Regions from separate parts of the Psychrobacillus sp. FSL H8-0510 genome, predicted to be linked through region 1. Evidence: riboswitches for the same ligand, from Rfam matches in the RefSeq annotation. Region 1 holds a riboswitch; the other holds the start of a gene.
What was found. Region 1 has a riboswitch for FMN ahead of MHI40_RS07210 (ECF transporter S component). Riboswitches for the same ligand answer to the same signal wherever they lie in the genome.

Region 1 (3,423 bases):
AATATGTCACATCTTGAATAGTTTGTCCTGATTTTTTACCTTTTAATAAATAATAAGGAGCATTCTCAGAACGTTGTCCGGATAACTTATGTATAATAAATAGTAATATTTGATGAAAATGCATAGGAATACCTCTCTTTTCTGAAGTATTTTGGTTGAAATATAGGGAAAACATCTTTAGAATGAATACGATAGCATATTCGTGTTAGTAGTTATAAAGGAGAGAATATAATAATGGCAAAATATACAATTGTAGATAAAGATACATGTATAGCGTGCGGAGCATGTGGAGCCGCTGCCCCAGATATTTATGACTATGATGATGAAGGTATTGCCTTCGTTATTTTAGATAATAACATGGGTACAACAGAAGTTCCAGAAGAACTAACGGAAGATATGGAAGACGCTTTTGAAGGCTGTCCTACTGATTCTATTAAAGTCGCAGATGAATCATTCGAAGGCGACGCACTGAAATACGAATAGTATATGGAATGGTGGTTGTGACTTTGTCATAATCACCATTTTTCATTCTAATAATATCAGACAAATAGACGCTAGGTCGGTCAATATCCGTTTCAATTGTTTTCACATGGCTTTAGACAGACTTATTACTATCGTTTGACTGTCTCACCCTTCTACAACATTTAGAAACAGGTAAGGGCGTTTTTAGATAACTAGAGATAAGATACTTTCTTATTCTTAGAGGTGATGGATGACAGTCTAAGTACGCGACATCCTGTCGCAACGACTGCCTGACCCGCATCGTGCGAGCCCGAAGATGCAATTTAGTTCACTCGTTTGCTTCTTTATTTTGGCAACACTTACTATTTCTCTTTATTTCCACTAATGTACGAGAAATCTACCTTCTTCATCTATCAATGGAGAATAACATTTAATTCAAAAGTGAATACAAATAACTTTTCCATTTCTAAGATTTTACCACTCTTGTGACTTAAGCGATAAGCTATGTTAAATCTTCTTGTTGGGTACTACCCGTTTATTTGATTGTAGCGCAAGGCGGCGACTCCAGCGGGAAGCTTGAGCTGAAGACCCCGCAGAAGCGCAGCGAACGAGGAGGCTGAAGCCAAGAACGCGGAAAGCGTCCGCCTGAAGCGAAAATCAGTATTATCATTCTTTCTTTTCAGCTCCATAAACCAAGTATATTTTCTTTTTAAAAAAAGTTGTTCCTCCTAGTGGAGAAACAACTTTTTGTTAATTTGTATTAGGTTTCATATATGAACTAGTTACTTTATCAAGCAATGGCTTCATTCGTTTGAATAAAACAATCATCACGATCGTTACTAATATACCTTTAATAAGATTAAATGGTAATATACCAAAAATGATCGTATTAAACAAAGCAGTGCCTGTTTCCATAGGGAAATTTAAGAAATAAGCGTACATTGGTAAAAATACATAATAATTTAGTACACTCATCCCAATAGCCATAGAGACTGTACCTGCTCCGAGTCCTGCCATAATGCCTTTGGACGAAGTAACTTTGCGATAAATCAAATACACAGGTGCGATAAACAAGATACTAGTTACAAAGTTAGCCATATGACCAACAGGTACACCAGTTGGACTTCCTGCAAATAACCAATCTAGCACATTTTTTAAAAATGCGACTAAAATTCCTGCAACTGGTCCCATTGTGATTGCAGCGATTAATGCTGGTATATCACTAAAGTCCACCTTTAAATAAGCCGGTAAAACCGGTAATGGAAATGCAAGTAGCATTAAAACAAAAGAAATACTACTCAGCATTGCGACTGCAATAAGCATTCGCGTTTTGCCTTTTAACATAAATCCTCTCTCCTTTTGCGATTCACTCCACAAGAAGAAAGGTTCAGAACGTTTGCATACTTAAAAAATCCCTCGAACTTATAGAAGTTCAAGGGAGAAACAAGGTACACTTTAATAAGCGTATCCGTATAAGCATACGAAAAACGACTGCACCTTCACCTTCTCCCATCCAGACTATACTGTCGGCTTTGGAATTTAACCAAATCAACCTGTTAAGGTTCGCGGGCTGAAGAAATAAATTTCTAATACCGCCGGTCGGGAATTGCACCCTGCCCCGAAGATGAATCAATATTTTGTTGTCCTCCAAGAATATATCTTGAATTAATAACATTTTATCAAATTAAAACAATATATGCAACAGACCTGTTTGCAACTGAGAATACTAGGCAAACTTATGTTATGGGCGATTATTAAAATTTAAGGGCTGTATCGGATCGCTTATGGGCTGTATTCGTATGGGCTGGGCTATCCGCTAGTTTTACTAGCAAGATGATTAATTATGGGCTATTTTCACAAATGTATGGGCTATCACATATATCTTAAAACAAAAATGCCAAGCTTAAGTTAATAAGCATTGGCATTTTTTTATTATTGAATTGTTTGCATAGTAAAACCATTTGGCCCCACTGGAACTGGAAGTGGACTAGAAAAATCTATTTCATTCCATTTTTCTTGTACGATATTCTCTAATCGGATAGTTTGATTGAAGCTTGCAGCTGTAAGCGAGAAAGCTTCTATCAAACGGGATGCCTCACTTGCATTTAGTGATTCCAAATCTAAAGGCTCATCAAAATGTACAACAAGTCCCTTATCTTCCTTAACTGAATAAGTTACATCATTCGGAATAACAGAAGTATAAATTTCATTTTCAGGATTTTTCATCCCCTGCAATGCTTCTAATAGTGTATTGAAAGTTTTATTGAAGTTTGGTGTTAAATAGGTCACTTGATTAAAAGCCTTATATGCAAAATAATTTACCTTCTGCTCTGTGCCAGTTAACACCAAAGGTTCCTCTATAGTCCCTACTTGATTCCATTCGATTGGGGATCCGTCCTCATTTACTCTTAAGAACGAATCAAAATCGGTAAAGACCTCATTGATTGAAGAGATGTATGGTACAGCTGTTCCAGGTGCAGAATCGTAGCCATGATCTGCTGGTAAGTAATGTTTTAATATTTTACCTTCTGCTATAAAGTAGCCTTTGTAAGGATGATATTCTTGGAAACCAAGAGAAGTTTCGTCAATCTCCAAAGCATACTGATTATATAATTCTAAGCTACTAGGTTCCATATTTGGAAAATCCGCTTCTATTTTCTCTTGAGGAATGACAATCGTGATTGGTACAGTGAGCGCATTTTCCAATAGAGAAAAATGAAATACCGTTCCATCACCTAAATCCTGCTCATAAACAGAAGTAAAAGTCCTATCAAATGGGGCTAATTCTACATTAGGAGCTAACTTTTCAGACATAGTTGTTATACCAACAGATTCTTCTTCTTTAGCATCCATAGAGGATTCCTCTGGTACTTCTAGAGTTCTCATTTGATCGTCTGCTGTGGTCGATTCTTCGACAGTATCAGCTGTGGAGCTCTCATTGTTATTTATATAGGAAGAGAC
Region 2 (3,423 bases), 120 kb from region 1:
TGTTGCCCCCTCTAATTCAAATCATGTTCTTCTTTCATTATATTACAATTTTATATTTTGTCAGAATTATTGCTCTCCTCATTAGGAATCAAAATAACGATAGAATGATTTCTTTTGAATGACACATTCTAAAGGAAAGGAGAAGTGATGAATTATGCAAAAACTAGTTATCGAACTTACCATTATAGCTTCTATGCAGACATTAACAACATATATACCTACAACCGCTCCTACTCATCAGGAAACCCCTGCCTATGCTAAATGGGGACAAGTTGCTGTAAAAGAAACTCAATCCAAATTTCCCCATGCAAGTATAATTGACTATCTTTATGAAGGAAGTGAACCGAAAGGAAATTCTACCATTGAAAAGTTCAGTCTAAGGTTAAAAGAGAGTGACAAAGAATTTGGAGTCTCTGTTAAAATTGAATATATTACTGATACTAATGAATTGATCCATGTTCAAATCCATGAAGTTTCGGATTAATTGTTTATACTTTTTCTATTGTTTCTAAGTCATTTCTAAATTTAAGTGAACCAATTTTATCACGACATGACCTTTAACAGATTTGCCATCTCAATTGCAGAGACGGCTGCATCGTATCCTTTGTTTCCAACCTTTGTACCTGCCCGTTCAATAGCTTGTTCTATAGATTCTGTAGTGACGATACCAAAAATAACTGGTACTCCAGTTTGTAAACCTACTTGTGCAATTCCTTTTGCTGCTTCGTTGCAAACATAATCATAGTGTGTCGTTGAACCTCTGATTACTGTACCAAGACCAATCACTGCATCGTATTTTTGGGAATCTGCCATTTTTTTTGCAATAAATGGTACTTCAAATACACCAGGAACCCAAGCAACTTCAATACTTTCTTCAGCGACACCATGACGTTTTAACCCATCTATTGCACCGTCAACTAGTTTTGCATTGATGAAATCATTAAAACGTCCGACAACAATACCTACTTTCAAATCTGTTCCAATTAAATTTGCTTCTATTGTTTTTACCATCTTATTCTCTCCTTAGCTAGCTTTAATATTTATTAAATACCTTGATAGTTCTTCGATTGTGACAATCTTTAATTGATATTGTTTGGCAAGCTCCAGTAAATCTGGTAATCGTGCCATTGAACCATCATCGTTCATTATTTCGCAAATTACACCTGATTTAGCTGAGGCACAAAGCATGGCAAGGTCAACTGCAGCTTCCGTATGACCTCGTCTTTCCAGTACACCACCTGGCTTTGCGATTAGCGGAAAGACATGTCCTGGTCGTTTAAACTGTTGTGCCTTTGCTTGTGGCTTAATGACTTGTAACATCGTCTCTGATCGATCAAACGCACTTATGCCCGTTGAAGTGTTTTCATGATCAATCGACACAGTAAATGCAGTTTGATGAGAATCTGTATTATTAGAAACCATCGGATGTAATTGCAATACCTCTGCGATTTCTTCATGAATAGGCATACAAATCAATCCTCGACCATACTTAGCCATGAAATTGATGTTTTCTGGTGTTGCAAATTCTGCTAAACAAAGGAAATCGCCTTCATTTTCGCGGTTTTCATCATCTACTAAAATAATAAGCTTTCCTTGTGTTAAATCTGTGATTGCTTCTTCTATCGTATTAAGCATGCTAATTTCTCCTTAAAAACCGTTCTGCTGTAAAAAGTCCTGGGTGATGATAGTCGATTCACTTTTCTTTGTACTAAATTGATGCACGTACTTCCCTAGCATGTCACCTTCGATATTAACGAGTTCACCCGCTTTTTTCACACCTAGAACTGTTTCCTTATTTGTGTGGGGAATTAATGAAACTGTTACTGTCGACTTATTTATAGCAAAAATAGTTAAACTTGTTCCATCAATCGTTATAGATCCCTTTGGAATACAAAAGTGACTTGCCTCTTCTGGTACAATAATATCGATATACACTGCATTTGCTGCATGGTGCTTTTTCAATATGGTACCCACACCATCCACATGTCCTGTAACGAAATGTCCACCGAATCGACCGTTTGCCGCTAATGCTCTTTCTAAATTGACAACTGAACTGCTATTTAATAATTTTGTTGTAGTTGCATAAAACGTCTCTGGCATAACGTCCACTGTAAATTCAAATCTTGAAAATGCGATTACTGTTAAACAGACACCATTCACTGCAATACTATCACCTAATTTGATGTCCTCTAAAATTCGTTTTGCTCGGATAATAAGTTGCATACTGCTAGCAGATGTTTGTACGTTCTTAATGGTGCCAAGCTCTTCAACAATTCCTGTAAACATCGTATCCTCCTTATTAGTAAGTACTTTTAGATGGAATCTAAAGCCTACTTCAAACAAAAACCTCCGTACACATAAGTGTCGGAGGGAAATTAGGTAGATTCAAATAAGCCTTTTGTGTTTTTCTCTCAAAAAGCATTGAACTACTCCTTCTCCCATCCAGACTATAACTGTCGGCTTTGGATTTTCACCAAATCATGCGTTTTACGGCTCACAGGCTTTGAGATTTCTCTCTTACTGTCGATTGGGAATTTCACCCGACCCCGAAGGATAGTTATTCAATTTTAAAAAATAGAAGCGCCTATGCCCGCGGGATCATGTCCCAACAAACTGACTTGCCCAAATTTGTTGGCACTGACAAACGCTATAGCTAGACATTAAAAAACGCATCCAAATTTATGGATGCGAGAGAAGTCATACTTTAATAAGCCTTTTGTTCCTTTTTTAGCATAACTAAAAAACCTCCAAATAGGCGACTTTCTCCTTCTCCCATCCAGACTTTAACTGTCGGCTTTGGATTCTCACCAAATCATGCGTTTTACGGCTCACAGGCTTTGAGATTTCTCTCTTACTGTCGATTGGGAATTTCACCCGACCCCGAAGGAATGTTATAAAATTGTTATTAGCATAACAATTTCATATCTTAATTGCAAGGAGTTAAGTACTTTTACATTATACAAAAGGATTTTGAAAAACATAAAAAGCTAAGAACCTCTTGTGTTGAGGGTCTTAGCAACTTTTTTCTAAAAAAAATAATTAGATCATAATGATGACAATCTTATATTTTTCATACTGTTTAATATTTTTTGCTGTATATATAAATACTGATCTAATTCTTCCACAGTCAACTCTTCAAATAACTCCACAAATATTTCTTCGCCAATCTTTTGTGCTTCCATTAAAGCAGATCGCCCTTTTTCTGTAATCTGAAGATGGATCGTCCGGCGATCTGCTTCACTATACAGTCGTTCCGCTAATTCGAACTTCACGAGCTTGCTAGAAATATTTGTGATTGCTCCTTTTGTATACCCTAAGGTCTCTGCTAAATCACTTTGCATTACTGGACCATTTGCACGTAATTGTGCTAGTACCAAAATTGCAGATATTCCTACTGGAAATTCAAATTTAGAAGAGAATTTA

Region 2: another riboswitch for FMN. It lies ahead of ribE (riboflavin synthase); the one in region 1 lies ahead of MHI40_RS07210 (ECF transporter S component).

What each region holds. Positions count from the first base shown of each region.
Region 1 covers NZ_JBBOYZ010000001.1:1,483,465-1,486,887, reverse strand. The annotation lists gene MHI40_RS07220 (helix-turn-helix domain-containing protein) at 1-124, opposite strand, end outside; gene MHI40_RS07215 (ferredoxin) at 235-483, shown strand; gene MHI40_RS07210 (ECF transporter S component) at 1,213-1,806, opposite strand; FMN riboswitch at 1,960-2,092, opposite strand; gene MHI40_RS07205 (hypothetical protein) at 2,395-3,423, opposite strand, start outside.
Region 2 covers NZ_JBBOYZ010000001.1:1,365,197-1,368,619, reverse strand. The annotation lists gene MHI40_RS06585 (DUF3889 domain-containing protein) at 155-484, shown strand; gene ribH (6,7-dimethyl-8-ribityllumazine synthase) at 544-1,011, opposite strand; partial or broken gene ribB (3,4-dihydroxy-2-butanone-4-phosphate synthase) at 1,048-1,635, opposite strand; gene ribE (riboflavin synthase) at 1,648-2,286, opposite strand; FMN riboswitch at 2,427-2,558, opposite strand; FMN riboswitch at 2,761-2,892, opposite strand; gene MHI40_RS06565 (MarR family winged helix-turn-helix transcriptional regulator) at 3,045-3,423, opposite strand, start outside.